Regions from separate parts of the Rossellomorea sp. GQ25 genome, predicted to be linked through region 1. Evidence: riboswitches for the same ligand, from Rfam matches in the RefSeq annotation. Region 1 holds a riboswitch; each other region holds the start of a gene.
What was found. A riboswitch is a leader RNA that binds a small molecule or an ion and turns the genes downstream of it on or off. The one in region 1 is predicted to bind thiamine pyrophosphate.
Positions count from the first base shown of each region.

Region 2: another riboswitch for thiamine pyrophosphate. It lies ahead of thiT (energy-coupled thiamine transporter ThiT); the one in region 1 lies ahead of thiC (phosphomethylpyrimidine synthase ThiC).
Region 3: another riboswitch for thiamine pyrophosphate. It lies ahead of AC6CIB_RS17270 (ABC transporter substrate-binding protein); the one in region 1 lies ahead of thiC (phosphomethylpyrimidine synthase ThiC).
Region 4: another riboswitch for thiamine pyrophosphate. It lies ahead of tenA (thiaminase II); the one in region 1 lies ahead of thiC (phosphomethylpyrimidine synthase ThiC).

Region 1 covers NZ_JCAXEQ010000009.1:7,344-11,876, reverse strand. Annotated here, with positions in the region: gene AC6CIB_RS20835 (hypothetical protein) at 1-74, opposite strand, end outside; gene thiC (phosphomethylpyrimidine synthase ThiC) at 52-1,809, opposite strand; TPP riboswitch at 1,959-2,075, opposite strand; gene AC6CIB_RS20825 (copper homeostasis protein CutC) at 2,152-2,844, opposite strand; gene AC6CIB_RS20820 (ABC transporter substrate-binding protein) at 2,974-3,912, opposite strand; gene AC6CIB_RS20815 (cobalamin adenosyltransferase family protein) at 3,933-4,454, opposite strand.
Region 2 covers NZ_JCAXEQ010000002.1:968,859-978,034, forward strand. Annotated here, with positions in the region: gene AC6CIB_RS10560 (beta-propeller domain-containing protein) at 1-2, opposite strand, end outside; gene AC6CIB_RS10565 (threonine/serine exporter family protein) at 758-1,213, opposite strand; gene AC6CIB_RS10570 (threonine/serine exporter family protein) at 1,261-2,022, opposite strand; gene AC6CIB_RS10575 (DedA family protein) at 2,334-2,924, opposite strand; gene thiT (energy-coupled thiamine transporter ThiT) at 3,074-3,670, opposite strand; TPP riboswitch at 3,742-3,840, opposite strand; gene AC6CIB_RS10585 (hypothetical protein) at 3,924-4,223, opposite strand; gene AC6CIB_RS10590 (thioredoxin family protein) at 4,456-4,782, opposite strand; gene AC6CIB_RS10595 (YflT domain-containing protein) at 4,910-5,233, shown strand; gene AC6CIB_RS10600 (histidine phosphatase family protein) at 5,270-5,674, opposite strand; gene AC6CIB_RS10605 (ZIP family metal transporter) at 6,084-6,899, opposite strand; gene AC6CIB_RS10610 (GntR family transcriptional regulator) at 7,209-7,604, shown strand; gene AC6CIB_RS10615 (ABC transporter ATP-binding protein) at 7,591-8,493, shown strand; gene AC6CIB_RS10620 (hypothetical protein) at 8,465-9,176, shown strand, end outside.
Region 3 covers NZ_JCAXEQ010000005.1:307,988-317,163, reverse strand. Annotated here, with positions in the region: gene AC6CIB_RS17295 (heavy metal translocating P-type ATPase) at 1-1,214, shown strand, start outside; gene AC6CIB_RS17290 (cation diffusion facilitator family transporter) at 1,225-2,118, shown strand; gene AC6CIB_RS17285 (Fur-regulated basic protein FbpA) at 2,256-2,441, shown strand; gene AC6CIB_RS17280 (aldo/keto reductase) at 2,498-3,400, opposite strand; gene AC6CIB_RS17275 (phosphotransferase enzyme family protein) at 3,487-4,392, shown strand; TPP riboswitch at 4,470-4,580, shown strand; gene AC6CIB_RS17270 (ABC transporter substrate-binding protein) at 4,741-5,724, shown strand; gene AC6CIB_RS17265 (MTH1187 family thiamine-binding protein) at 5,737-6,030, shown strand; gene AC6CIB_RS17260 (ABC transporter permease) at 6,027-6,788, shown strand; gene AC6CIB_RS17255 (ABC transporter ATP-binding protein) at 6,790-7,527, shown strand; gene AC6CIB_RS17250 (TatD family hydrolase) at 7,520-8,302, shown strand; gene AC6CIB_RS17245 (transcriptional regulator SplA domain-containing protein) at 8,424-8,669, shown strand; gene splB (spore photoproduct lyase) at 8,681-9,176, shown strand, end outside.
Region 4 covers NZ_JCAXEQ010000001.1:343,567-352,742, forward strand. Annotated here, with positions in the region: gene AC6CIB_RS01870 (cyanophycinase) at 1-1,444, shown strand, start outside; gene AC6CIB_RS01875 (hypothetical protein) at 1,962-2,159, shown strand; gene AC6CIB_RS01880 (sensor histidine kinase) at 2,308-3,444, shown strand; gene AC6CIB_RS01885 (response regulator transcription factor) at 3,441-4,040, shown strand; TPP riboswitch at 4,326-4,433, shown strand; gene tenA (thiaminase II) at 4,551-5,249, shown strand; gene AC6CIB_RS01895 (ECF transporter S component) at 5,242-5,820, shown strand; gene AC6CIB_RS01900 (ABC transporter ATP-binding protein) at 5,835-7,262, shown strand; gene AC6CIB_RS01905 (energy-coupling factor transporter transmembrane component T family protein) at 7,259-8,062, shown strand; gene AC6CIB_RS01910 (thiamine phosphate synthase) at 8,052-8,669, shown strand; gene thiO (glycine oxidase ThiO) at 8,676-9,176, shown strand, end outside.

The DNA of each region.
Region 1 (4,533 bases):
TGATTTAGTATGGATATTTCTTTCTTTAATTTGAGAACATGACAGACAGGTTTATCGATAGATGTTTGATCCATTTTCGACAAACTCCTTCGATTTTTCTATCAGTCCTCTTTCTATATCTTTTTGGGCATCATCAAGATTGGTTGCCTTCATTCCCCTGATATCATGTGAAATTCTCATTGAACAAAACTTCGGTCCACACATTGAACAAAAATGGGCCGTTTTTGCCCCCTCAGCAGGAAGAGTTTCATCATGATACTCTCTTGCACGCTCCGGATCCAGGGATAAATTAAATTGATCATTCCATCTAAATTCAAATCGAGCCTTAGAAACAGCATTATCTCTAACTTGTGCCCCTGGATGCCCTTTCGCTAAATCCGCTGCATGTGCTGCTATTTTATAAGCAATGACACCCTCTCTCACATCATCTTTATTCGGTAATCCCAGATGCTCTTTAGGTGTTACATAGCACAGCATAGCTGTTCCAAACCAGCCGATCATGGCCGCCCCTATGGCAGAAGTGATGTGATCATACCCCGGTGCTATATCGGTCGTTAATGGCCCCAATGTATAAAAAGGGGCTTCATGACAGATTTCCATTTGCTTATCCACATTCTCTTTAATCATATGCATCGGTACATGTCCAGGGCCTTCAATCATCACCTGTACATCATGCTTCCAAGCAATTTTGGTTAGCTCGCCTAATGTTTCAAGCTCTGCAAACTGCGCTTCATCATTCGCATCAGCTATTGACCCGGGCCTTAGACCATCACCTAAGGAAACGGAGATATCATAGGCTTTTAAAATCTTACAAATATCTTCAAAGTGTGAGTAAAGGAAGTTCTCCTTATGATGGGCAAGACACCATTGTGCCATGATTGAACCTCCACGGGATACGATGCCTGTTGTACGAGTAGCTGTTAGATGAATATAACGCAATAATACACCTGCATGAATGGTGAAGTAATCAACCCCCTGCTCCGCCTGTTCGATCAATGTATCCCTGTACACATCCCATGTAAGATTCTCGGCAATCCCGTTTACCTTTTCAAGCGCTTGATAGATCGGTACCGTACCAACAGGGACAGGCGAATTTCGAATCACCCACTCTCTTGTAGTATGAATGTTTTTTCCTGTTGATAAGTCCATTATTGTATCGGCACCCCAACGAGTTGCCCACGTCATTTTCTCCACTTCTTCTTCAACAGAAGATGATACGGCCGAGTTCCCGATATTCGCGTTTATTTTCACATGAAAGTGACGACCGATGATCATCGGTTCACATTCAGGATGATTAATATTAGCCGGAATGATGGCCCTGCCATTTGCTACTTCTTCTCTTACAAATGAAGAATCAACATTTTCCCGGATAGCGATGAATTCCATTTCCGGTGTAATGATTCCTTTTTTTGCATAATGCATTTGAGTCACATTACGACCCGTTTTTGCACGCATTGGGGTACGTCTGATTGTAGGGAACGACTCTACGTTTGCATGAGGATCTTTTCCTTTATAGCCGTTATCTTCCGGTTCGATTTCACGTCCCGGGTAAGCCTCGACATCCTGACGTTCCAGGATCCACTCTGTGCGAACGGAAGGTAACCCTTTATTAATATCGACTTGGTAATGCTCATCTGTATAAGGTCCGCTTGTATCGTATACACGAACCGGTTCATTCTCTTCATCGACCAAGGAAGCATTCGTTCTGCTAAGTTCAATTTCTCTCATCGGAACGTTTATGTCAGGCCTGGACCCTCCTACATACACTTTTTTACTGTTTGTAAATTGCGATTTTAACTCGATTGCCACTTAACTTCTCCTCCTTATGATAGGACCAGGAAGTTACTGCATCGGGCATTCCTCTTTCTCAAAAAAAGGACATGAAGACACAAAAAAGGGTCCTGAATAATCAGAACCCGAAATGTCAAAAAGTAGTAAGCGTCACAAAACACAAAAAAAAACGCTTCGTACTACTTCCCTACGCTGGTATCATCCAGATCAGGTTCAAAGGGTCAAAGAACTTATGCGTTCTCCTCTCAGTCCAAGCAATATATCGGACTCCCCCAGTAGAAATATTGATAGTATGTTGTTACATACTATTTTTACCACAATCCATTCTTTTTTCAAATAGTAGTATAGTAACAAATCAAATTATGATGTGATCACCCGTTTGATTTTCATTACCTTTTCAGGGTCTATTCCTAAGTCATAGCTCCCGTCTTTACGAACACCTGATCCAACATGATATTCCCGTGCATTTAGCTTATTGTGTATTTCTCCTATATTCTCCACGGTTAACCCTGATCCAGGCATGATAATTGGGCCGCCGATCTTTTCTATTTCCCTCATTGTACTAATCACGTCCAATCCCTCGCTCACTTCAGGTTTTCCTCCAGATGTGAGAATTCGATCAACGTTCAATCCTGAATGGAATAATTCTTTGCATAAGTCTAATGGACCGCAAGACACATCGATAGCCCGGTGATAAGTAATTGACTGACCCTTCGCAGTTTGTACGATTTCCTTTAAAGCATGGGAATCAAGTTTCCCTTCCTTGGATAAAGCACCAAAAACGATGCCCGGGGCCCCCATTTCATTTATGGTCCTTACTTGGTCCATCATGACGCGCAATTCTTCGGCATCATACGAGAAAGATTTACTATGTAAACGAATCATAACCTGAACAGGAATCGAAACAGCCTTCAATACATTTTCTATCATACGATATTCAGGAGTTAATCCTCCCTCGTGTATGTCAGATACCAATTCAAGTCGATCTGCTCCGGATGTTTCTGCCACTTTTGCATCTTCCTCATTCAAAACAATGACTTCCAGTTTGCTCATGTTGATTTCTCCTATCGTGATGTTGTTACGTTTACTTTATCATAATGGTCCGAAAATTGTAGAACTTGAGATGAAAAAGACAATGATTCCACATACAAATCACTGTCTTCTCCAATCTAACATCCTACTTTATTCAGAAAACAAGTCCGGATACACCGTTTCAGCCGTTAGCTCAACCGCTTCACCGATACGTGGTCCCGGTCTTGACATAATATCTGAATCCAGGAAATGGACTTGATCATTTTTCACTGCCTTTACATCTTTCCAGCTTTCCCGGGACTTGATTTCAGCTGTCGGCTCGTCGACGTACCCCACTGTAGTTAAAATCATATTAGGATTACGTTTAATGATTTCTTCTTCTCCTACCTTCACCCAGCCTTTTTGGTCTCCAAAGATATTCTCGACCCCGGCCGTTTCCAGTATTTCTTGCTGAAACGTTTCTGCTCCTGCTGTATAGATATCAGGGGAGGGACTGATTTCAAAATATACTTGTTCTTTTTCCTTTAGTGTACTTACTTTTTCTTTCACATCTGAAATCTCTTCCTTGATGCCATCTACCAATTCGTTCCCCTTCTTCTCTACTCCCATTACGGTTGCAATTTGTTTAATATCCCCATAAACATCTTCAAAGGTTTGGGCAGATTGAATAACGAATACCTTTAATCCCGCCTCTTCAAGCTGCTTCACCCCGGCATCATCTCCAGTGGTATATGCAATGACAGCATCTGGCTTTAGTGCAATGACTTCTTCCGCATTGACCGTCATGGAATCCGATACTCTTTTAATCTCTTTCGCTTCTTCAGGATAGTTGTCGAATTCAGTTGCCCCGACTACCTTATCTCCAGCTCCTATTGCAAAAAGAATCTCTGTGTTACTCGGCTGTAAGGAAATAACGGTTTCTGGCACTTTCTCAAAGCTAATCTCTTCTCCCCTGTCATCGGTCACAGAATAAGACTCATTTTTAGACTTGACTTCCTTTGTGGATGTTACTTCTTCCCCATTGCTGCACCCTGCGAAAACAACCAGGATGATTGATAGCAGTAGACTATTTAACCATGATTTTTTCATATTTCATCTTCCCCGCTTCTCTAAATTTTATCTATATACGATTTACTTACAAAAGGAATTTCTTCAATCCCTTCACATTTATTCACATACACGGCCATCACAAACAGGACATTTGCCAGTAAATGAGCGTATTTAAATAAAATGTTCTCCACTTTCATCTCAGTACTGACTTTATGTAAGGCACGGACGGACTTTTTGGCTTCACTGCGGCAAGTATGAAGCGTACATGCCGCTGTACAGCCCTGTGGAAGGACAAAGGTTTGGATGCGTTCCTCGACTTCCAACCTATAACGATCGTACATTTGGCTCAATTTATTCAAGTCCTCTTCCTTGATGGCTGTCATTCCCCGCACCGAGCCATTGAGATGGTACACCATCTCAGCCAAATATAGTAAATCGTCGTGCACTTTCGGTAAGTGCTCCGTCAATGATGACGCGAGTCCGATTTTAGTCGACAGTGAATCGGTCCGAATCTCGAAATCTACGGTTGAAACTGATTCACGCATATAGGGATAACATAAGTAGCGGAAATCCTTTGCCATATGTAAGTTCCTCCTTTCTGAATGATGTTCGTGAAGCACCTATCGTATTTCCCGGGAGGTTAATTAAACACAAAAAAAC
Region 2 (9,176 bases), on a different contig from region 1:
ATGTATGACCCTCCTCTATTTCTTATTTGTTGATTAGACGTTCTGGAGGGGTAAATGTTACATGGGTCATATGGTGGAAGTTGTGGTATGAAAGAGTAATTTTTGGAGGGGACTGGAATTTTATCGACTGTTTAAAAAAGGCTCTTTTCGCAAAGTTTGTGGCTATGTTAGAGAAGAAAGTAGTAGTTGATTTCCGCTACAGGATGCTCGCTTTCCGCGGGGCTGGCGGTGAACCTCTTCGGCACGCCTCCGGGGTCTCACCTGTCCAACTACGGGGCTTAGGGGCTCGAGGTCATAAGCCAAGTCTGCCAAAAAGGCAAAAAGCGCCTTTTCAGCAGACTCGACTTATGCTTGTCGCCCCTGTGCAAAGCCCCTCCGCTTTTCGTACTGTCCCGCTTCTCCCGCAGGAGTCGAGCACCTGCAGCGAGAATCAACTTTCTGAGCATGTTTCTTTAAATAAATAAAAACCAAAACTTTTAGAAATTGTTTTTTGACACTTTCTAGATCTGTCACGAAAAATCTCTTAAAGATGGTGAGGGGAACTGGGTAGACTCCGGCGGATTTTGGTCGTGGCGAGAACCCGTTAGGCTAAGCTGAGGAGGCTCGGCCGAACGCTAGTTGCAAGCGAAGAAATCCCCTTCACCATAAGCACATACTGATTGACAGAGCTCAAGCAGACCTTATGTTAAAAACAACAATCTTTACGAAAAGAGTCTTAAAAAAAGAAATAGACCCCACAAAAGTAAGGTCCATCCCTCTATCTCATTCTTCTTGCGCTTGCGTTCAGTCGTGCGTTTCGGATGACTTGGTTGATGACTTCTGAGAAGATAAGTCCAATGGCGATGGAGCCTGAGATCATGAAGGCTTTTGCTGCCAGGTTGATGGCGGCATTGTAATCGTTTTGAACGAAGTTTCTCATGGCATCGTATGCAAGTCCTCCAGGTACAAGGGGTATAATGCCGGCTACAGAGAAGATGATGACCGGGGTTCTATACATTTTCGCAAATATCTGACTGATTACAGCCACGACAAAAGATGCAAGTAACGTCGCAAGAACCACATCGGCGTCGTTTAAACTCATTAGTATGTAAATGATCCAGCCTAACATTCCAACAATTCCACATTTGAAAAGGGACTGCTTTGGAGCGTTGAAAATTATACCGAATGCAGCAGCGGAGATGAAGCTGGTCACTAATTGTTCGATTATGAGCATTCCCTTTTCACCTCAATCTTTTTTTCCTAATACTAAACAAAGTCACCCTACGTCAAAGTGAAAACTACGGCAATACCCGTCCCGATGGCAAACGCCGTTAAAAAAGCTTCTGCTCCCTTCGATAGACCCGACACCAAATGTCCTGCCATTAAATCCCGCACGGCATTTGTGATAAGGAGCCCAGGAACCAGGGGCATCACTGATCCAATAATAATCTTATCCAACTCCTGTCCGACTCCAAGCTGGACGAATCCATAGGAAAGCATTCCAATAATAAAGGAAGCAAGAAACTCAGCAAAGAATTTGATGGGAACGAGGCGATGAAAATAAATCAGACTCGTAAACCCGACTCCTCCCGTGATCAGTGCCGGAATGAAGTCCTTCCACACTCCCTGGAACATGATGAGAAAACATCCACTGGCAATCGAAGCGGCCAATACTTGAATCACAAAGGAGTATGATAGATTAGATTGATCCAGTTTTTCCAGGGCATTGTATGCTTCCTCAACGGTGAGGTGCCCCTTACTGATTTGCCTTGAAATACTATTCACGAGGGTTACTTTTTCAAGATCAGTCGATCGCTCGTTAATTCGAATCAACTTCGTTTTCGTTGGTTCAGACGTTTCAATCGAGAAGATGATCCCGGTAGGCGTCACATAACTGTGAGATTCTGAAATCCCATAAGAAGCGGCGATGCGCATCATCGTATCCTCGACGCGATACGTCTCTGCACCACTTTGCAACATGATCTTACCCGCCAGCAAGCTGACCTCCATAATGTCATATCTTCTTATCATTTTTGCTTCCATACGATCTCTCCACACGTGCTATTTTTTGAATAGGTCTAGTTTATAGGAAAGAAGGGGTGTAATCAATGAGGAACGGGATGATTTTACGTAGATTTAATCTGTGTAGAGGGTTTTTGGGTTGAATTAGTGGGTAATCTTTCGGGAAAATGTACCTTTCCCCCAAAAATGAATATTGAATGCCGACCAAGTGAGCTGGTGAGGGATTTATGAGCTGGTTCCGGCTGTTTATGAGCCGGTTTCAGGATTTATGAGCCACTTTTAAAGGATTATGAGCAACTTGTCGAAAAATCTAGACTCCGAATCTTTACTAATCATCCTCCTATGCCCTTCTCTCTCTTCCTTTTGAAAAGAGTGTACAAAACAGTTACCAGCACAAACCCTGTCAGAACCAACATTTGATATTCTTCTACCACCCCCAGGATCACTTCTTTATCACCCTCATAAAACTTGCCAATACTTAAGAAAAAAAAGGTAGACGGAGCGATCCCTAGCATAGTAAGGAGGGAATACACTTTCAGATTCATTTTTGCCATGCCTGCCATGAAGGGAATGACATTTCCTAAGTGAAGGGGGCTTGCGATTGCTACGCTCCAGATTCCGTAGCGGTTGAACTTTTCCTGAGCTTCTTTGAGCTTCTTCCGTTTTTCAGGTTTCAACCTTGCCTCCAGCTTCGCACCTAATTTTAAACTGATAAAATAAGGAATATAGCTCCCCACTGTATAAAGAAAGCTTCCTATTAGAGAAATGACTCCTATCTCCATCCACGTTAATTCTAAAATAAATCCCATTGTTACGATAAAAAAAGTGCCTACAAAAGGGAAAGCACTTCCTTCAATAAATAGAGAAAGCAATACACCCCATATTCCCCACTCAGCCGCTATATTTGACATAATTTCTTCCATCAAGGTCACTCCTATATGAACGAATATCTTAAGTATAAAAAAATCGCCAACATGCAAACAGAAGCCGTAGAAGTAAATGTTTCTAGGACCTGGGGAGTATTTTCACATAAAAAAGACCAGCCTCTTTGTAGGGGCGGGTCCAGATAACTTTATGATGCCTTTCGGCTGCTTTCTTGTGGAGATATCCTAACTCTGATCAACCTTGGCGCTGTGTTGAGTAAGATCAGCAGAGCGATTGTACAGAGAAGAGCTGAGCCCAGCATGGTGATTCCGTTTGCTACTAATGAAAAAAGTAGTGGCGACATGCTTTTCGGCGCATATTCTGCGAAGAAGACAAAGCCTGCGATAAAGTGCCAAAAATATCGAGCCAGACTGCCTAAAAAAGTAGCAGCCACTATCCACATTACCGCTTTAGATCGATGGTTACTTCTTAATGAGGCTTGGATCTTACCGGAAAAGATTCCGGCAAGACCAATAAAGGCAAAGGCGATGAAATATTCAACTACCATCTGCACAGGAGTTGCAATCCAAGCATCACCCAAGGCAATCTGCAATAGCCCCCATACAAATCCAGCCAGTATCCCAGCCTTCCATCCTCTTCGATAGGACAATAGAAAAATAGGAACCATTGCTATCGAAATGGAGATACTGGGTGATAGCTTAATAGACGGAAGCATATCAAGGATAACGGCGAATGCCGCCATCAATGAGGCTTCAAGTAAAATGACAAGACGTATATTTTTCATGAAAAATCCCCCTAGGGTTGATGAAACGAAACCATAAGGGGGCTGAATGTAAAAAGCAAAATAAGCAAGATGCCGCTTATTTTCCACATCCCTACGCTAGTACTAACTAACAGGTTCATAGGGTCAGAACAGATTGTTCACTCTCAGCTTTCGCTCCCCTTGTGGTAACGTTTATAAAGTTGTTATATTTTATTATACATGAAGAATGAAATTATGAAAGATAGATAGGTTCACTCTTTGATTTCGCTCTTGTTTAAGGTGACTCATTAAGAGGGTCATGAAGTATGATGACGGGCATTGACTTAGGGGTAACCATGAATCCATAGACTTTTCCGTCCTTGTCCTTATACGCTACAGAATAATCTCCAAACTGGGGTGAAAATTCGACGTTCTGGTATTCGAGATCCAGATCTTGATACTTTAGGCTCACATACAGGTTGGTGGCGATTCTTGCTGTCAGGTGTTGTACACTAGAAATCCGGTTGGCTACTATTATGAGGATGATTGCTAAACCCAGTAACATGACTTTCTTTGTTCCAGACAATCTGATCATTCATCAAGCCCCCTTTAATTTCTTCACAACTACTATACTCCTATACTTTCTATTATATACCTATTCACTGAACCATGACAAAAGAGCCACTTTTTTTAGCAGCTCTTTTTTTATTGCTATAGAACTTCAAATAAAAACGGCTCTCGATTTTAAATTTCCACAGTATTAAACAACCGTTTAACCCTTTCAACCTTGTCAGATCAACAAATTCCAATCTTAATCAAACGTTTGTTTAGTGGTCTAACATCTTCACCAGACGAGTCATTTGGCTATGTAATTCCTCGATTGGAACGAAGCGTGCCTTCCTGAACATTTCTTTTCCATATACAAAAACGATGACGACCGGCACAGTGAAGATGGAGAACTCACCAGCTATTTCCGGTATTTTTTCTGCATCGGCATGGATGGACATAACATCTTGAAACTCTTCTAGTAACCCTTTCACCTGTGGCAAGAGAGCGTGACAAACAGAACAGTTGGGTCTGGATATGTATAGTAACACCAGCTTTTCTGCAGCAAGTGTAGCATTGATGGTTTCTAAAGAATGAACTTCTTCCATATCTTGAGATCTCCCTTCTCTGATTTCACATTAATAATAGGTATACCCACATCTCCAAAGGTTTACCATTAGGAACCCGTGGGAAAAGATAAACGACAAATCAATTTGAATGATGGAGGAGATTGAAATGAAACCGACTGTTAAGGAATTTTATGACGATAAGGAATTAATTACAGAAGTTAAAAAGCTTTCTTCTCAAGGTATCGACAAACACAATCTTTATGTATTATCCCATGATGATGACCGGACGGACAGAGTCGCTGATCGGGCTGACGCCAATGAGATTGGTGTCAAGGAAACAGGTATCGGGACTGCAGTAGGGAACATGATTCTGAAAAAAGGTGACGAACTCCGAAACAAGCTGATGGAAGTTGGATTTTCCCACGAAGAAGCGGATCAGTACGAAGAAAAGCTCGATGAAGGAAAGATATTATTGATTGTTAAGAACTGACCTTATAAAGAAATGACTTAGGATGATTCCCAGGAATCATCCTTTTTTGTCTTTAAAAACATATAGCTTCCCGTTTGCTGGTCTTCTAAACTTAGGGCCTCTAAACCCTCGTTTAATCAGCTCTTTTCTCATAAACATCATAATCCCGCCATGGCCTACAATGAGAACGTCTTCACCCTCTTGTATGATTGCATCGACAATCCCGTTGATTCTTTTAAGGATCTCATTCTTACTTTCAGGCTGAGAACGATGATTAAACCACCAGGCTACCCGGATCATAAACAAATGTAAAAACAGTGGAAGCTTTCTCTTGGAACTGAACAAGGGAGATAGTCTAATTTCACGTAGTTCCTTCAACGATACGATATCCCCTGCATAGACTTTTCGAGCCGTTACTTCTGCCCTGGTTAAGTCACTTGCGTAGCACTTCTTCCATTCAATATCATGAAGATCAACCTCATTCTCTTCTACATCAGACTCATCGTACTTCTTCTACCCACTTCATTAGTTCACGGATGTCACAAATTTATCAGGGTATCCTCTTGTTACTTTAAAATGCCTTACGAGACCAATCTTCATACTTCGGCCCCCTTCACTACCATTATACTATTTTTGGAAGGCTCTTCTCTCAAAGTTTGTGGCTTTCTTAGTGAAGAAAGTAGTAGTTGATTTCCGCTACAGGAGGCTCGGCCGAACGCTAGCTGCAAGCGAAGCGGTTCCCCTCACCATCCAGCACACACTAATTGACGGAGCCTTGGTAAAACTTATGTTAAAAAACAACAATGTTTACGACAAGAGAGTTTTTTGGAAAAGAAAAAAGCATGCGATATAAGCCGCATGCTTACTTTTATTAACCCAACGATACGTCCAGAATCATCATCACAACAAATCCAAGCATGAGTCCCAATGTAGCCAAGTCCGTACTTCCAGAAGATTGAGACTCCGGGATCAGCTCTTCTACCACCACGAAAATCATGGCCCCTGCAGCAAAAGCAAGCGCGTAAGGAAGCAGTGGCTGCACTAATAGGACAGCAGCTGCACCGATTACGGCAGCAATGGGTTCTACGATGGCTGAAAGCTGCCCATAGTGGAAGGACTTCAAACGTGACATTCCTTCTCCGCGCAATGGAATGGACAGTGCCGCACCTTCAGGCATGTTCTGTATGCCAATTCCGATTGCCAGCCCGATTGCCCCTACCAATGTTGCGTCACCAAGTCCCATTGACGCCGCCCCAAAAGCCACACCGATGGCTAAACCTTCAGGAATGTTATGAAGAGTGATCGCAAGAAATAGTAAGGTTGATTTTTTAAATTTAGTAGGAGGTCCCTCGGCTTTTTCCGCTGAGTTCCCGAGATGCAAATGAGGTACTACAAAATCCAACAGTCTAATAAAGAGGCCACCGAGCAAAAAACCAATAGCAGGAGCGAGCCATGGGATCTGACCATTTTGCTCACTGAACTCTATAGAAGGAGCAAGAAGTGACCAAAACGATGCCGCTATCATGACGCCTGCAGCAAATCCAAGCATCATATTCAATGTATGCTTTTCAATTTTGGTGAAGAAAAAAACCGATGCAGCTCCCAGTGCGGTTAACCCCCATGTCAACGTACCGCCAAACAGTGCCTGCACAGCTGGATTGAATCCACTTAACCAATCTATGAACATGCCAACCCTCTCCTCCGATCAAAAATTTTGAATACCACCATTTTGTATCAAGGAAACTTTCTTTGTCAAAGGAAATGTCATATTTCATATTTACTACGTGTTTTCACTTTTGTATATATATGCTTTATATCTATTTTTGTGTTTGTATCATTCTTATGCTTCCAATTCCTAGAGACCTTATTCACAAAAGACAGTTAACTCGTCACTCTCAATTTTTTTCATTTCCCCTCTTCCAAACTGGAAGAACTTGTTATATACTTTAACTGTATTAAGACACATAGTACACTGTATACAGTTGGGAGGGTGGATATGTTTGAGCTTGATTTAAGAAGTCGAAAGCCCATTTATGAACAATTAGTCGAGAAATTAAAAGAGTTAATCATTAATGAGGTGTTGAGGCCTGACGAACAATTGCCTTCCGTTCGTGCCTTGGCTCAGCAGCTGACCATAAATCCAAACACAATCCAAAAAGCTTATAGGGAACTTGAAACCCAAGGATACATTTATTCTGTGAAAGGACGGGGTAGCTTTGTTAATCCATCAAGTCACATTCAAAACGCGGAGAAAATCATGAAAGTAAAGGAAGAGTTATCTAAACTTTTGTCTGAAGCTCTATATTTAGGGATCACGCCTGAAGATTTAAAGCAGATGATTGCTGACATCGAGGCATCGGTAGGAGGGAATCAATCTGATGATAGAGATTAAATCATTAAGTAAATCCTTTGAAGGTACTAAAATCATTCATGACGTTTCCTTCTCTGTTCAAAAAGGATCGATTTATGGACTGCTCGGATCGAATGGGGCAGGAAAGACGACACTACTTAAATCCATTTCTGGAATCCTGAAGCCCGAAAATGGAGACATTTATTTAAAAGATCAACCGGTCTTTGAAAATGTCCAAACGAAAGAAACCCTGGTTTTCATTCCTGATCAACCGTTTTTCTTCGCTCACTATACTTTAAATCAAATGGCAAAATTTTATCAAAATACCTATAGTCGTTGGGATGAGCATCAATATAAATCTCTAACCGGCCTATTTGGGGTAGATCCTCACAAAAAGCTTCATAAATTTTCCAAAGGTGTCCAGCGTCAAGCAGCTTTCATTCTTGCATTATCCACTCAACCAGATGTGCTCATTCTGGACGAACCCCTTGACGGATTAGACCCTGTCGTTCGTAAGAAGGTAAAAAGCGTACTGATCACAGAAGTTGCCAACCGGGAAATGACAATCCTCATTTCCTCTCACAACCTGCGTGAAGTGGAAGATATATGTGATCATATCGGAATTTTACATCAAGGAAGATTTTTACTGGAGAAAGAGCTTGATGATTTAAAATCCGGGATTCATAAAGTTCAGTTGGCCTTCAAAGGTGAGACACCTCAGAAGCTCTTTACCGAGTTGGACCTTCTGCACGAAGAGACCAGGGGAAGCGTATCCCTCTGTATCGTAAGAGGTGACGAACAACATGTGAGAAGCATGATCCAGCCTTATCATCCGGTGATTTTCGATATGTTACCGTTGACCCTTGAGGAAATATTTGTTTATGAAATGGAGGACGTCGGATATGCCATCCAAAACATCATGGATCAATAAGGAAGTCATCATTCAAAGCCTTCGGAATGTTGGGTGGGTAGGGATCGTTTATTTTATCGGACTTCTCTTTTCTTTGCCGGTTGACATTATCGGTAAACTATCTAACGACAATCAGCCCTATCCGATTGCCATTTACGAAAACCTATTTAAAATGCAATACCCGATCCAAATGGGTTTGATGCTGTTCGTTCCAGTCATCCTATCTCTATTTCTGTTTCGTTATTTACATGTAAAACAGGCTGCAGACTTCATGCATAGTCTTCCGCTGACACGCAGCAAATTGTTTTACCATTTTACCGTTACAGGATTTGTCATTCTCATCATGCCAATTGTACTGAATACAGCGATTCTACTTTCCCTTTATTCATTAACGGATCTTCATCAATTTATTGATGTTCAAGACATTTTCATCTGGTGCGGCATCACGATCCTTATGAACATCCTTCTGTTTATAGCTTCTACCTTTGTGGCCATGATAACGGGACTAACAGCTGTACAAGGAGTAATGACTTACATCCTGCTCTTATTACCGGCTGGAATGTTTATGCTCGTATGCTTTAGCTTGAAAAATCTTTTATATGGATTTCCAGAGGATTATTTTTTCAATATCCAAATTGAACAATATTCCCCAGTCATCAAGGCCGTATATCTTGAGAATAAAATCTTTTCCGGAATAGATGTAA
Region 3 (9,176 bases), on a different contig from region 1:
AGGGAGAGAGGGCACCTTCCCAAGCGTTTGTGGATGTATTCGCTAAATATTATACACCGATTATTATGGCCATCGCTTTACTTGTGGCTATCATTCCACCACTGCTCTTTGCAGGGGAATGGTCGACATGGGTCTATCAGGGACTATCCGTCTTAGTGGTGGGTTGTCCATGTGCCCTGGTCATTTCAACTCCGGTGGCGATCGTAACCGCTATAGGAAATGCTGCGAAAAATGGCATTCTTATAAAAGGCGGGGTGCATTTAGAGGAGTTAGGAAGATTAAAGGCCATCGCCTTTGACAAAACTGGTACTCTCACAAAAGGAACACCCGAAGTGACTGATGTCATCCTACTAGGTGATGCAGAGGAAGAAGAGTTGTGGATGAAGATGGCTGCATTGGAATTCCACTCCCAGCATCCACTTGCTCACGCTTTTCTGAAAAAGGCGAAAGAGCTGAACATTGAGTATGGGGATTGTGAAGTGGTTGAATTCCAATCCCATACAGGAAAAGGAATCAGTGGCCGAATCGGTGAGGATAGATACTTCATTGGAGCGGAGAGCCTTTTTGCTAATACCCCTTCTACAGAAGTGGTAAGCCTTCAGAGTGAAGGGAAAACGGTCATGGTATTCGGAATCAATGATACTCCATTAGCTCTTGTTGCCGTGGCAGATGAAGTGCGGGAAACAAGTCGCGAAATCATCGACAGCCTTCATCATTTGGGTATTGAGCAAACGGTGATGCTGACTGGAGATCATGAAAATACGGCCAGGTCGATCGGAAGAAGAATAGGGGTCAAAGAAATCAAAGCAGGCCTGCTGCCACAAGATAAATTAGACTTTGTCAAACGTTATATGAACACGTATGGAAAAGTCGCAATGGTAGGGGATGGTATTAATGACGCCCCTGCACTGGCAACCTCAAATGTAGGAATTGCCATGGGTGGAGCAGGGACAGATACAGCTCTGGAAACGGCAGATATCGCGTTAATGAACGATGACCTTAAAAAACTGCCATATATCATCCGCTTAAGTCGAAAAACGCTTACCATCATCAAACAGAATATCTCGTTTGCGATTGGGATCAAGCTTCTTGCTTTATTACTTGTCATCCCAGGTTGGCTTACGTTATGGATCGCGATTTTTGCCGATATGGGAGCAACATTACTCGTAACATTGAATGGTCTCAGGTTATTAAGAGTCAGAGAACGAAAGTGAGGGATGTGATGTGGGTCACCACCATAGTCATGGACACAATCAGAATAAGAAAGTGTTACTTATCAGTTTTCTATTTATCTTTACCTTTATGATCGTGGAAGTCATAGGTGGAATCTTCACGAATAGTCTTGCTCTTCTTTCTGATGCAGGACACATGCTTAGTGATGCAGCCGCTTTAGGTCTTAGTTTGGCAGCCTTTTACATTGGTGAGAAGTCGTCGGATAAAGGGAAGACATATGGGTACAAGCGATTTGAAATACTAGCGGCGTTTATTAATGGAATCACGCTGATTCTCGTTTCCCTTTATATTTTCTGGGAGGCTTACCGTCGATTTGTTGATACACCTGTGGTTTCTCCAAGTATGATGATCATTGCCATTATTGGTTTGGTGGTAAATTTGATCGTCGCATGGATTTTAATGAGAGGGGATACGGAGCATAATTTGAATGTCCGCAGTGCGTTTCTGCATGTGCTCGGTGATATGCTGGGGTCTGTAGGTGCCATCATAGCCGGACTCTTGATCTATTTCTTTAATTGGAACCTTGCAGATCCGATTGCATCTGTTATTGTGGCGATTCTTATCGTGATATCCGGATGGAGGGTCACGAAGGATTCTATACACATCTTGATGGAAGGCTCACCAGCGAACATGGATACCGACAAAGTGAAAAAAGGTATGGCCGATGTCACGGGAGTCATTGAAGTTCATGATCTTCATGTGTGGTGTATCACTTCGGAATTCACAGCCCTGAGCTGTCATGTGGTGGTGGGAAAAGAAGTGGATCGAGATGCGATTTTATTAAAGTTATCCGAAATTCTTGAAGAGGAATTTGATATTCATCATTCTACCATTCAAGTGGAGGGGAGAAGTGTCACTGAGGGTCATCATCACGTTTGTACGTGACAGCTGTCATTTAGAATGAGAACGAAGTCTGTATCATTGTAATGATGTACATTTTCTACCTCCTATTCTTTCCAATGTGTAAGAGGATGTTTAGTCCACTCTTTAATTGGGGTATATCCACAACTGGAGGGATGAACATGTTACATCAAGAAAATAAATCACAGCAACAAAAGACACCCGAATTTAAAAAAGACTTCTATATTCAACAATTATTAAGGATTGGCGTATATAAATATTTTGGGAAGCAGCTATATGAGCTCTCAATGAATGAATTACAAGATGTTTATCTGGAATATTATGTTGGTGGAGATATAGCTCAATAAAAAAAGACGATCCTTTACATGAATAGGATCGTCTTTTTTGGTTGTAAACCTTACACTTAAGGAACATCACGCCCCATAGAAGTTTGCAGGATTTCAAACCATTGATCGTGATTTAATGTAATGGAAAGAGAGTTGATTGCATGTTGAATGCGTTCTTTTTTACCTGAACCGACGATAGGCATAATGTTTACGGGGTGATTAAGAAGCCATGCATATAGAACTTCATCAATTCCCTTTGCGCCTGTTTCTTCTTGGACCTTCTTCAATATATGTTGAAGACGAACGGCTTTCTCATCTTCTCCTCTGAAAATCGCCCCGCCTGCGAGTGGCGACCAGGCCATCGGCGCGACACGCTTCTCCTGGCAAAGGTTTAACGTACCGTCTTCAAAATTTTCTAAGTTGTATGCAGATAATTCGATTTGATTTGTGATCAATGGAAACGGTAAGTAGGATTGAAGCATATTCCATTGATGAACTTTAAAGTTGGATACCCCGAAATGCCGGACCTTTCCTTCCTCTTTCAATTGAGTGAAGGCTTCTGCCACTTCTTCTCCATTCATAAATGGATCTGGTCTGTGAATCAATAATAAATCGATGTAATCCGTTTTCAGGTTCTGCAGGGAGTTATCAACTGATGCTAAAATATGCTTTTTACTAGTGTTGTAATGATGTGTTTTATGTTCAGGACGATTGTCAGAAGGCAGGACAATACCGCATTTTGTCACAATCTCCATTTTCTCACGTAAGGATGGCTGAAGGATGAGAGCCTCACCAAATAACGTTTCACATGTATACGAGCCATAAATATCTGCATGATCAAAAGTCGTGATTCCGTTTTCAATATTGTGCTGGATTAAAGAAAGAGTGTCTTCCTTTGATTGATTCCAGTCTGCAAGTCTCCATAACCCATGAATGATTCTTGAGAATGATAAGTCTTCCGTCATTTGTATTCTTTGCATCTATGCAACCTCTTTTCATATGGTATGTAGACATTCTTTCATAGTCATACTAAACGTATATTACTATGTTTGGAAAGGAATTAAAAATGATTGAACCTCTTCATGATCTATTATTGAACTGGAAGGTTTCGCCTTCCTGCATAGAGACCGTGGGCAATCATCCGAATGTTTATAAGGTGAAGAGTCGGGAGAAAACATATTATCTAAAAAAGAGATTGAACTCTTCAGTGGAGAAGCGAATAGAAGAGCAGCTCTTAACTTCTTTTTTACTGGAAAACGGGCTTCCTGTTGAAAAGCCACTGTTAACATTCTCGCATCAGCCATATGTACAACAACATCAAGTTTTCTACTCCCTGTATCAAGCTCTGGAAGGAAAACCAGTACAAGTCTATTCCTTAACTTCTTTGAAAAAGGTGGGAACATACCTCTCTCAACTCCATGGCAGACTAGACCAATACGTCTGTAAATACGAGGTAGAGGAATGGAAAGTTGAAACACATTTGAGAGAGTGGATAGGCGGACAGGATTCTACAATGATAGAAAGGTGGGGAAAAGGGTTTCTAGGCAGACTAAATGAATGGTCTTTCTCCTATAGCAAATTGACCCATCAACTCGTACATAGCGACTGTCACCCGCGTAATATCCTTATGAATGAAGAAAGGGTGACAGGAGTCATAGATTTCGAGAGGATACGAAAAGCACCCCGCATAGCAGATGTCTGTTACTTTCTTGCAGGGATGCTCAAAGATCAGGTCAAGCAGGGGGAGGATGAGCAATTTGAATGTATCCATGCCTTTATGGGGGGCTATCAGTCCGATGGTACTTTAACTCAGGAAGAAAAGGAACTGATGCCATTCTTAGTTATTATCTTTCTTCTTCAATACACCTTTTTTTACAATCAAAAAGGATATTCACACGTTGTATCTACATACATTCCGTTCATTAACAGATTGGTAAATTCCGGTGTTTATGAGCAGGCCTTTCAAATGTAAATCTATTTAAGAGGAAATGCTTGAATATCCACCTTTTCTGTGGCAAAGTAGGGAAGAAGATAACGTTTAATTTCATAGTACAAGTGTAGGGGGACCGGTGTGGCCGGTTGAGATTGTATCCTGACAGATACTGACCCTTTGAACCTGAACTGGCTGATACCAGCGTAGGAAACATTCTCTTAAACATTACATAATCATGTTTAACGATGCGTCCCTCGCTGAAGCTAGGGACGCTTTTTTGTTGTTATGTCCTAATGTTCTAAGGTGTTATACATTCATTCTCTCTACTAAGTGAAGAATAGAGAATAAACGTTACAACTACATACAAGGATTTGAGGAGGAATCATGATGAAAAAATGGATTTATATCATCTGTTCTGTATTTCTTTTAACTGCTTGCAGTGGTGGAGGAAATACATCGGAACAGAAAGATGGTCTTAAAAAGGTTACGGTTGTACTGGACTGGACACCGAATACCAATCACACTGGTTTATACGTTGCGAAAGAAAAAGGATACTTTAAAGAGCAGGGGCTGGATGTTGATATCATCTTACCTGGTGAGGCTGGTGCAGATCAACTCGTTGCCTCGGGTAAAGCTGAGTTCGGAGTAGGATACCAGGAAAGTGTAACACAAGCAAGGGTACAGGACGTACCACTCGTATCTATCGCTGCGGTCATACAGCATAATACATCCGGGTTTGCCTCACCTAAGGATAAGGGTATAACGACTCCAAAGGATTTTGAAGGGAAAAGTTATGGAGGATGGGGGTCACCTGTAGAACAAGCCGTCATGACGTCGATTATGAAACAAGAAAACGCAGATGTAGAGAAAGTGAATTTTGTAAACATGGGAGATACAGATTTCTTTACTGCCGTGAAACGGGATGTTGACTTTGCGTGGATCTACTATGGATGGACAGGTATTGAAGCAGAGCTTCGCGGTGAGGATTTGAATATGATGTACGTAAAGGATTACTCTGAGAAACTGGATTATTACACTCCTGTCTTGACGACGAATGAAAAGATGATTGAAAAAGACCCTGAAACGGTTAAAGCATTTTTAACTGCTTCTTCAAAAGGCTATCAGTTTGCAATCGATAATCCGGAAGAGGCCGGTGAAATCCTTTTAGATGCAGCTCCGGATCTTGATAAAGAATTAGTCATGAAGAGTCAGGAATGGCTGGCTCCTAAATACAAAGATGACGCTGACAGATGGGGAGAGCAGAAGCTGGAGGTTTGGGAAAACTATGCTTCCTGGATGTACGATAACGACTTATTAGATAAAGAACTGGACAGTAAAAAAGCATTCACAAACGAATTCTTACCAAAATAAGAGGTGAACAAAATGGGGAACGCACTCGTGAGCATACAAATTATTCCAAAGACAAAAAATGGTGAAAGTGTTATACCATACGTGGATGAAGCCATCCGGATCATTGATAAATCAGGTGTCCGTTATGAAGTCCATCCATTAGAAACGACAATGGAAGGAAATCTATCTGACTTATTTAAGGTGATTGAACAAATGAATGAACGAATGATTGAAATGGGCAGCTCAAATGTCATTTCTCAAATCAAGGTATTATATCAGCCTGTCGGGATTGAAATGAATCAATTAACGGAGAAGTATAAAGGATGAAAGCATGGATATCGAAAGGATGGAGACCCTTCTTGGTCCTCATCCTTTTATTCATCATTTGGGAATTCACCATTAGAGTATTTGAGGTGCCGGCATGGCTAATGCCTTCACCTTCAGAAATATGGGCGGAAGGAGTCGCCTCATGGACCACGTTTACAGGACATCTTGCTTCGACAACTCTCCTCACGATCGGAGGATTTGTAATTGGATGTACGATTGGAATCGTGACAGCAGTAGGTCTGCACCTTCTTCCTAAAGTAAGAGAAGCGATATATCCACTTATGATTTTGTCTCAAAATATTCCGATTATCGTCTTGGCTCCTTTACTTGTTATCTGGTTTGGATTTGGACTATTGCCGAAAATCATTGTCATTACCTTGATCTGCTTTTTTCCGGTAGCGGTCTCGGCATTGGATGGATTCAGGCAGACGAACGCTGAGTACATCCTTTACATGAAAATGTCGGGAGCCACAAAAGGTCAAATTTTTCGAAAAGTTGAATGGCCGCATGCACTTCCTTCCATCTTCTCAGGGTTGAAAATTTCAGCTACCTATAGTGTGATGGGTGCGGTGATTTCAGAATGGTTAGGTGCCCAGAAAGGGATCGGTGTCTATATGACACTTGCCTCGTCTTCCTTCAGGACAGACAGGGTATTTGTAGCCATCTTTATGATTATGCTGCTCAGCCTGGTTTTCTTTGGCCTCATTTTGTTATTAGAAAAAATCATGATTAAGTGGAACCGAAAGGAGGACAGGTAGCATGACGACTTTATCCATACAAAATATGTCTAAATACTTTGATGGGGAGCTGATCCTAGATGAGCTTTCCATTCATGTTGAAGAAGGCGAGTTTGTGTCGATACTTGGTCCTTCCGGAAGCGGGAAAAGCACGCTATTTCATGTGATCGGTGGATTATTCACACCCGATTCAGGAGATATACGATTAGATGGAAAATCGATAAATGGTCAAAGAGGGACCATCAGTTATATGCCGCAAAGTCCGTCCCTCCTGCCATGGAGAACCGTGATTGAGAATGTGATGCTGGGCCAGGAGTTACATGGGAAGAGGGATAGGGATAAAGCATTGAGCATGATTGAACGGGCGGGCTTAAAGGGGTATGAGAATGCGTATCCAGATGATTTATCGGGAGGGATGAAGCAGCGGGTGGCGTTTATTCGTGCCCTTGTCAGTCCTCAATCTTTTTTATGTCTGGATGAGCCCTTTTCTGCCCTGGATGAATTCACACGATTGGACATGCAGAAATGGCTCCTTTCTATTTGGGAGGAGGATTTGAGTTCCGTTCTATTTGTGACTCATAATATCGACGAAGCCCTGTTCCTGTCAGACCGCATCATTGTATTATCGACTCGGCCTGCCAGGGTGCAGAAGGAGTTCAAAGTACCATTTCCCCGTCCCCGCGACAAAGAGATTCTCTTAACGGAGGAGTTTCTGAAATGGAAAACGAGCATTTTTGAGGAGCTTTCTCAATATGTGTAAACCATCCTTGGTTGATGCACATATTCACTTGGATTTATACGAAGGATATGAGCGTGATAAGATTCTGCAGGAACTTGAACTGTATTCTGTAGAAGCGCTCATATCTGTATCGTTCCACCTTCAATCGTCCAGGACAAATATAGAACTCTCAAGAAGAGATGCAAGGATCAAACCGGCTGCAGGATTCCATCCGGAGCAGGAACTGCCTCCAGAAAGAGAAGTTGAGGAGCTTCTATCATTAATTGAGCTGCATCAACAGGAAATAGTGGCGATTGGAGAAGTAGGATTGCCTTATTATAAAATGAAAGAACATCCTGTAATTGAAGTGGAGCCTTATATCGATCTCTTGGAACGGTTTATGATCGAATCAAAAAGGATTAACAAACCGATTATCCTTCATGCGGTGTATGAGCATGCACCCATCGTTTGTGACCTGTTAGAAAAGCACTCCATAGCAAAAGCACACTTTCATTGGTTTAAAGGAGATGTAGAGACCATTGAAAGAATGAAGGAAAATGGCTATTCCATCTCCATTACTCCTGATGTTCTTTATGAGAAGGAAATACAAGAGCTTGTTAAGAAGTACCCAATCGAGAGACTTATGGTGGAAACAGATGGTCCTTGGCGTTTTGAAGGCTTCTTCCAGGGAAGGATGACCCATCCAGGAATCATGCATCGGTCCATTGAAAAAATCGCCGAAATAAAACGCATCAAAGAAGCAGAAGTATATAAACAACTGTTTAAGAATACAACTGAATTTTATGGGATTTCCTAAATCAGGCTTCTCTTGCATCAATTGTGCAGGAGAAGTTTTTTATAAACATCTTTTACCATCATATTTATCAGGAAGATAACAAAAAATGATAGTACTGACGTTTAGGAAAAAGGTGAAAAGAATGGAACTGAATGATCAATATATGCCCTATCAAGCCGGCGATGTCGTATATGTGATTTATCGAAATCCACATACACAAAGTGTAGCCAACGTGCAGGAGGCAGCCGTAGTACATGATCCGGAAAATCCGAACGAACTGGCATTATTTTTATATGAAACCCATTATCCGTTAACACATGAAATAGCGGTTTATTCTTCAGAAGCTGAAGCAGAGCAAGCCTATACTCAATCATTTGGAGACCTGTAGGAGGATGAATCATGGTTAAACCGTTCATGCCGCAATTGGTCTACTTTGAACCGAATGCATTGGAATATCCGTTGGGAAAAGAGCTCAAAGAAAAGTTTGAAAAAATGGATGTGGAAATCCGGTATACAACATCACATAACCAGGTTCGTAATTTGCCAGGGGACAACCATTTCCAGAAATACCGGATTGCGAAATCCACATTAGTAGTCGGAGTGAGAAAAACGTTGAAGTTTGATACATCCAAACCGTCTGCTGAATATGCCATCCCATTTGCAACAGGGTGCATGGGGCACTGTCACTATTGCTATCTGCAAACAACGATGGGGAGTAAACCGTATATACGAACGTATGTCAATGTGAATGAAATATTTGAGTCGGCAGACAAGTATATTGCACAAAGAGCTCCTGAATTCACGCGCTTTGAAGCTGCTTGTACGTCGGATATCGTAGGGATTGATCATCTCACCCATACCTTAAAACGAGCCATCGAGCATTTTGGCGAATCCG
Region 4 (9,176 bases), on a different contig from region 1:
TCTTGGCCGACTAGTAGCTACAGCCATCCATTACGAAACAAACAAACATTACTTCGCCTATGGAATTGATGAAGATACGGCGATGTTGGTTAACAACGAAAAACAAACGATTTCAGTATTAGGAAGAAGTAACATCACGGTTATAGATGTAGCACAATCAACTTCCACAGGAAAAGAAATAAAGAACGTTGATCTTAGTTATCTATCTCCTGGTGATGAACTTAATGCGAAAACGAAAGAATTTACGATGAGCGGGGATAAGGTTGAAACCAAAGACTATGAATATTATAACTTTAAGCCTCTTCCAGCTACGGGTGTTCTATCATCCTATGGAACACTTCCCCAATACCTGTCGTATTCCCTAGTGGACAATGAAGCAGTAAGTGAGGTACATAGTTACCTTTATGATAGTGAAGGTAATGGTTTTGAGCTCGGATTCAAACAGACAGATGAAACAAACGGATATTGGGGTTATCAGGATGGTCAAAAAGATTCTTACTCTTTATTGCATGTGAAAATGGATGTCTCTCCAGTATCGGTCCGATTTAATGAGAAAGACCGTCTGACACAAGAATTTAGGGAATCAACATTAGAAATGCCTGAGAATTCCTTTGATCCTGAAACAAAGGGAAGTTTGGTGATTGTCGGGGGAGCTTTAGGGAGCAGCAATGAAGAAGTGTACCAGGAATTTATTAATCGTACGGGGGAAAATGGGAAAATAGGGATTATCCCTGCAGCAAGTTCCAGTTTGAAATCATCAAAAGCATTTAAAGAGGATCTTTCCTCATATGGTGTTCCGACAGAAAGAATCGACATTCTTCCTATTTCCAATCATGACTTTAAAGGGACGGGAGAAGACGAGTCCCAGTGGGGAGATAATAAGAATAACCCGGATTTGGCAGAAAGGATTCTAGAGTATGATGCCATTTGGTTTGTAGGAGGTGATCAAACGGATATCACTCGATCCCTATTAAACGAAGATGGATCGAAGTCAATGGCTCTTGAAAGCATTTGGAAAATCTATCGTAATGGAGCCGTTATTGGCGGTACAAGTGCAGGAGCTGCAATCATGAGCGATGTGATGATCGCAGGTGGTGGAAGCTATGAGACTCTATCAAAAGGCTTTACAGATACGTATGACGGGATGTCTCAACAAGAAGGCGGACCTGGATATCTTGAGAAGGGATTAGGATTCTTCCCGTATGGTATCGTGGATCAGCACTTTGATAAAAAAGCACGATTGGGGCGTTTAATTGCAACCAATGCTGAACATGGAGAAGAAAATGAATTCGCCTATGGTATCGATGAAGATACGGCGATTATAGTGGATAACGAAGCGAAAACCATTGAAGTAAAAGGTAGAGGCGGCGTTTCAGTAGTAGATTTGAGTCAGTCAGATCTCTCACAATCAACTCATACGTATAAAAATGTACATTTATCATGAATTACCTCAGGTGATCAATTAAATTTAAATACAAAGGAATATACAATCAGTGATCATAAGGTTTCAACAAAAGACTCTGAATACTACGAATATAAAGCTGTTCCCCATTCAGGAGTCTTAACGCCGCATCCTTCGCTTGCAAACTATTTAAGCTATAGCCTTCTTGATAACTTTGGACAGGATGAAGTAAAGAGCTTTAGTTTTTCTAAAGATGAAGGATTCGAACTGATTTTCAAAAAAGAAGATCAAACGGAAGGCTTTTGGGGTTATAAAGATGGAAACAAAGATGATTATTCATATCTCAATGTGAGGATAGATATCGTACCAGTAAAAATCTCGATTGAAAACAAATAGAATTGAACGGAAAGCCTGGGCGGATTGACGCTCGGGCTTTTTCAAAGTGAATCAACTTTTTTTTAGGTCATTTGCCGGTATATATAATTGATAGCGTTTGTTATAATAGTGATAACAAAGTGCTAGCAGTTGCTAACAAAGAGATAGAAAAGGAGGGCGAACCTTGTCAGATCAAGGAAGAATACAGCTTAATGTAAGGGTTGATAAGGAAACATCCAAGAAATTGGATGAAATCGTTGAATACTATCAGCAAAACACGAAAATTGGAAGAGTTTACAAAGGTGATGTTTTAACAGATATCATCCATAAATCCTATGAGATCATGCAGAAGCAAAAAGCGATTCAAAATCGGAAATATTAGTATTTTTTAATGGAGTATTTATATGATTTTCTTGTCTATACGGTGGAGAAATTCTTAAACCGTTTGTATGAAAATTGGTATAATTTATGTCATACTATAGGTTACATAGTTAAAAAAACAAAGTAAAAGAGGTAATTTTATTGTGCAAATGCCGAAAAAGTTAATCAATATTCAAAAAGGTTCAGGAATTTCCCCTTACATATGGAGCATCATCAGCATCCTGCCATTTTATTTTATCTTTCAGTCCTCCTCTACGATCGAAATTGTTGTAGGGATTTCCCTGACCATCATGTTCTTTATTTCTTTACGATTTGCTTTTATTTCAAAGGATTGGCCGGTTTATTTATGGACATCGATTTTAATCGCGATATCCATCACCATGACCATTCAATTTAATTTTATCTATTTTGCTTTTTACATTGCCTACTATAATGGGAATATAAAAAATCGGGTGGCGTTTTTAACCCTTTATATCATTCACCTGGTGTTAACGACAGCATCGATCAATTATAATTTTGTTATACAGGATGAATTATTTCTATCTCAATTTCCTTTTATTCTAATCATTTGGATAAGCGTCATTCTATTGCCGTTTAATATTTATAATCGAAATAAACAGGTGCAGCTCGAAGATCAGTTGGAAGATGCTAATAAACGTATTTCAGACTTGGTCAAGCAGGAAGAACGCCAGAGGATTGCCCGTGATCTACACGATACATTGGGTCAAAAGCTTTCTCTTATCGGCCTGAAAAGTGACCTGGCCAGAAAATTGGTAAACAAAGATCCAGAGCAGGCCCGAAGCGAATTAAAGGATGTTCAGCAAACGGCGCGAACCGCTTTAAGTGAAGTAAGGACAATGGTTTCGCAAATGAGGGGTATTCGACTAAAAGACGAAATCGTCCAGATCAAACAGCTATTAAAGGCAGCGGAAATTGATTTCGTGATGGATGATGAGGTCATGCTGCCCCAAGCATCACTCTTTCTTGAAAATATCTTGAGCATGTGCCTAAAAGAAGCCGTTACGAATGTTGTCAAACACAGCAAGGCGTCGCACTGTGAACTCAGCATTGAAGAGTCGGATAAAGAGATGACCATCATAGTGAAGGATGATGGTATGGGAATCGAGAGAGATTACACACAGTCTAAAGGAAGCGGTTTAATCGGAATGAGAGAACGGTTAGAATTTGTAAATGGAAGCTTAGACGTTTTTTCCGATAATGGGACCACTTTGATTATGAGAGTGCCGAAAGTAATCAAGCAAACAGACAGGGAGAGAATGGAATGATTCGAATTGTTATTGCAGAAGACCAACGAATGCTATTAGGTGCCTTAGGCTCGTTACTTAGCTTGGAGGATGATATGGAAGTGGTAGGGAAAGCCGACAATGGAGAAGAAGCCATTGCCCTCGTCCACGAGCTGAAGCCGGATATTTGTATCATGGATATAGAAATGCCGAAAAAAACGGGACTTGAAGCAGCAGAAGAATTAAAGGGTAAAGATTGCAAAGTGATCATTCTCACCACTTTCGCAAGATCCGGTTATTTTCAACGCGCATTAAAAGGCGGGGTGAAAGGGTATTTGTTAAAGGATAGTCCAAGTGAAGAACTGGCCAACTCGATCCGCCTGGTGATGGATGGTAAAAGAATTTATGCACCAGAGCTTATGGATGATGTGTATGGTGAAGAGAACCCCCTTACAGACCGTGAAAAAGAAGTGTTGGAGCTGGTTGCTGACGGGAAAAACACGAAGGAGATAGCCGATGAACTCAGCCTCAAAACGGGTACCGTCCGAAACTATATCTCAACCATTCTCGACAAACTTGAAGTTAAAAATCGAATCGAAGCCATCACTCAATCAAAAGAAAAAGGATGGTTTAAATGATGTGTTGGGACGGACCTCCAACTTGGAGGTCCGTCCCACTTTTATTTAGTGTTGTAATTACTTAATCTATGGTTTGTATATTTATAGATTTGTAACAGACACTTAATTTTGCTTTACAAGTGCTTTATTCTAAAAGGAATTTCATTTAAATTACAAAGGGGGTATCCTTTGCTATGATAGGTTTTTATGGAAAGGCCAAATGAAAAAATGATGAAAGGTTTTCTTTTTGGTGTTGACAAGTAAAAGAATCGTGGTACGATAACAACGAATACAAAATTTCATAGGACGATCCACTAGGGGTGCCTTCTAAAAGGCTGAGATTAAAGTGTGACTTTAAGACCCTTTGAACCTGATCTGGTTGAGACCAGCGTAGGGAAGTGGTGTTTGACGGTCACATAGAATCGTATTCTATCAAGCTGATCTCAAGCCACTTTCTGTATGCGGTATGCATAATGAAAGTGGCTTTTTTTGTTGCCCATTTCGGGTCGTCTGGAAAAGGAGAAAGATATTATGTCATTTACAACGTACTTAAGAAACGAAGTGAAGGAAATTTGGGAAGCGAGTTTTCACCATCCTTTCGTTAAAGGGATCGGAGATGGAACCCTCCCCCTTGAAAACTTCAGATACTACATTCTGCAGGATGCCTATTACCTCTCCCACTTTTCAAAGGTGCAGGCACTTGGTGCAGCAAAAGCGACAGACTTACATACTACATCCAGAATGGCAACACACGCTGTAGGAACGAATGAAGCAGAGCTTTCACTTCATGAAAATTTCTCGAATCGTTTGGGGATCACAGAAAAAGAAAAGCAGCAATTCAAACCGGCACCTACTGCATATGCCTACACGTCACATATGTATCGTTCTGCACAGTATGGAGGTCTCGCAGATATCCTGGCAGCCATACTCCCATGCTACTGGCTGTATTATGAAATCGGTGAGCGCTTGAAATCATGTGCACCTGAGGAAGGTATTTATCAGGAGTGGATTGCAGCTTATGGTGGAGAATGGTTTCGGGAGTTAGTGGAAGAACAAATTCATCGACTGGATGGATTGGCAGAAACGATGACCGAAACGGATAAGGAAAGAATGAAAGAGAACTTCATTTTGAGCAGCATTTATGAATTACAATTTTGGGAAATGGCATACACACTGGAGAAGTGGCCGTTTCAGACATCACTAGGTAAAGAAGGTAGAATACATGTCTAAATTAAAACTGACAGACATTTTAGTAACGGTCGTCATCTCAATAGGTTTTGGAATTATATATAAGCTTTGGGGACCGGTTTACAACTTGTTAAAGCCATTTGGATTGCATGCTGACCAACTGATCTATGGCATGTGGTTCATGGCGGCAACCGTGGCATTTTTAATCATTCGGAAACCTGGCGTCGCACTTCTGGCCGAGATTGCAGCGTCTTCAGGGGAATTTCTCATGGGAAGTGAATGGGGGCTTGAGGTATTACTATTCGGTCTGATTCAAGGTTTGTTTGCAGAGTTGATTTTTCTTATCACCCGCTATAAGCGTTTTGATGTCATCGTCATTTGTACTGCTGCTGTGGGCTCAGCACTTGGATCTATCTTGATGGACTACTTTAAAGGGTACATGGGAGACTTGGTTCTGTGGAATTTATCACTTTTCATTGGTGCCAGATTAATAGGATCTATCGTGATTGCAGGCATTGGTGCCTTTTATCTGGTTAGGGCTCTGGAGAAAACGGGGGTAACCAGTTTGGTCAGAAGTGCAGATCAAAAAGATTATGATGCATTGAATCAGTAAAGGAGGGAAGGCCGATGCATGTTGAGAATCTGCGCCTTACGTTTTCCGGTTCAGAGAATTTGATGTTTAAAGACGTAAGCCTTTCGATAGAAGACGGGGAAAAAGTATTGCTATTAGGTCCATCAGGGTGTGGAAAATCCACACTCCTCCAGGTCTTATCTGGTGTGATACCCCACTCGGTAGATGTACCGATGAAAGCTGACTCGATTAAACGACCTGATTCTTTCGGGTATGTCTTTCAAGATCCGGACGCTCAATTTTGTATGCCTTATGTTGATGAGGAAATTGCCTTTGTTTTAGAGAACCTCCAAATTCCAAGGGACGAAATGCCAGTGAAAATTAAAGAACTGTTAAAGAAAGTGAATTTAAAGCTGGGAAATACCCATAGCAAAATCTCCACTCTTTCGGGTGGGATGAAGCAAAAATTGGCCATTGCTTCCGCACTTGCGGTCCATCCCCATACGCTATTTCTGGATGAGCCTACAGCCATGTTGGATGAAGAGAGTACAAAATCTGTATGGGAAACAGTGAAAACGACATGTAAGGATAAAACGTTACTTATCGTTGAGCATAAGCTGAGTCACGTACTGGAGATCATTGATCGCATTATTCTTTTCGATGCTAACGGAAGGATAGTGGCGGATGGTCCAAAGGCTCACATTTTATCAAATTTCAGGGAAACATTGAAATCAGAAGGAGTGTGGTATCCGGAAGCGTGGAAAGATTATCTTTCTTCCCACCCTCCGGAGAAGGTTGCCCCGTTTGGAAAAAAGAGTATAAAACTGGAAAGCTTCAAAGGGTATGTACAAAAAGAGGTGAAGATTCACCTTCAAAATGCTGTCAGCCTTAAAGGTGAATGGATTGCAATCACCGGAAAGAACGGAGCCGGTAAATCAACATTACTTCACAGTCTCATGAAATTCATCCAAACGACCGGAAAATATGAAATAAATGGAAGACAGGTAAAAGGAAAGAATGTTCCAGAGGAGTGTACGTTTGTCTTTCAAAATCCCGAGTTTCAGTTTGTGACACACAGTGTGTTTGATGAAGTTGCGTATACCTATCGGCTCAAGAAAATGGATGAAGGAAGAGTGGAGGAAAAGGTGCATGCATTATTGAAGCGATTCAAGCTTGATCCATACAAACATCATCATCCTTATCATTTATCCATGGGGCAAAAACGCAGATTAAGTGTCGCAGCTTCCCTTGTCAGGAATAAAGACATTCTATTATTGGACGAACCGACTTTTGGCCAGGATTCCCAAAATACGTTTGCACTACTCGAGATGCTTCAAGACTATCAAAAAGAAGGATCTACCATTCTGATGGTGACACATGATGAAAATATCATTACTCACTTTGCATCCAGAATATGGGTAATTGAAAATGGGCGTCTCACCCAGGATTTCTATAATGGGATTGCAGGTAGTAAAGCAATATGAATATAGAACTCGAGCATAGAGAAACCTGGCTTCATCAAATCAATCCCAGCTTCAAGCTAATGACCTTGATCGGGCTTTTTGTATTCCTGCTTTTTATTCATTATCTTAACTGGTTGCTATATTTGAGCTTACTCTTTTTTCTCCTGTTATGGGTGTTCTCAGGGTATTCATATAGAACGGTCAGTTTAATGATTCTACCCTTTTTCATTGTTTTCATCTCTACAGCTTCATCAATGATTTTATTTGGGAAAGGTGAAACAACATGGATAAAATTTGGATTGATCCACATTACCGAAGAGAGTTTTTATCGGGGAGTCCATGTTGGATTGCGTACCATCGTATTCGCTATTTTAGGGCTAATATTTGCTCTTACAACGAGACCGGTGAAGCTTTTCTACTCTCTCATGCAGCAACTGAGATTAAAACCTAAGTACGCGTATAGTTTTATGGCAGGATTCAGATTAATCCCCATTATGGTTGAAGAATTCTTCACGATTCGAAATGCCATGAGAGTCAGGGGAGTTGAAGAACAGAAAGGAATAAAGCACTTATTCCATAAAATGAAATCGTATTCCATTCCCCTGCTTGCTCAGAGCATCAGAAGAGCTCACAGAATTGCCGTCGCCATGGAAACAAAGGGTTTTAAAGGAAGTAGGCAACGAACCTATTACTACAGAGTAACCTTTTCGAAATATGATGGATATTTCTTGGGGAGCATTCTCTTCATGATTGTGCTCAGTTATTATTTTTCTACCCATCTACCCATTTTACCTGCGGGAGATGTTCGCTATGGGAACTGAAACGAGGAAACATTTACATGTGATTTCAACAGGAAAACAATCATTGGAAGAATTAGTGAAAATTTCTAAATCCATTTATCCATACTTCGACGTGCTCCACCTTCGTGAAAAGCAGTGGACGGGGAAAGAAATGACTGTGGCTATTGATCGATTAGTAGCAGCAGGAGTCCCATTAACGAAATTATGTGTCAATGATAGGGCAGACATTGCCTTTATGAAGCACGTAAGAGGGGTGCAGCTTGGCCATCAAAGTGCGGATATCAGCTTAGTGAAGAGTGCTTTTCCTTCCATACAAATAGGAGCTTCTGTCCATTCCTTGGAAGAAGCACAACAGGCAATGGAAAACGGAACGGATTACCTGCTCTATGGAAATATCTATGCTACCTCTTCGAAGCCAGGTAAGCCTGGCATAGGTGTAGCAAGCTTAGAAAAAGTGGTTCAAACCGTTCCGATTCCCACTATTGCCATAGGGGGCGTCACACCTCAACGTGTATGTGAGATTACGGGAACCGGAGCAAAAGGGATCGCTGTATTATCAGGCATTTTGCTTTCAAAGGATCCATTAGAAGCAGCACGATCTTATTACAAACAATTACATAGGAGGTGATGCAGGTTGATAAAACGGTATGACGCTTTGATTGTGGGTGGAGGGGTGATAGGCTGCTCCATTGCTTATCAAATGTCCAAAAGAGGAAAGAAAGTTCTCCTGATTGAGAAAGATAGGCTGGCAGGAAAAGCATCGAAAGCAGCTGCAGGCATGCTCGGCGTTCAAACCGAATTGAAGGGGAACGGTCCTTTGTATCATCTGGCGAAGGCTAGCCGTGATATGTATCCTTCCTTATCAAAGGATTTAAAAAAAATCAGTGGAATGGACATTGAATATGTTGAAAATGGAATGATTAAACTGGCGAGAACGGAGGAGGAAGTACAGGATTTAGTAGAAACAGCCTCTTTGATATCACAAGGGGAACAAGTTAAATGGCTTTCACCCAACACTCTATTTACCTATGAACCTCATCTTTCCAAAGATGTGGCAGGGGGATTATATATTCCGAAGGATGGAAACGTCTCAGCACCAAAGCTTACACAAGCCTTAGGTTTGGCTTCAATCATG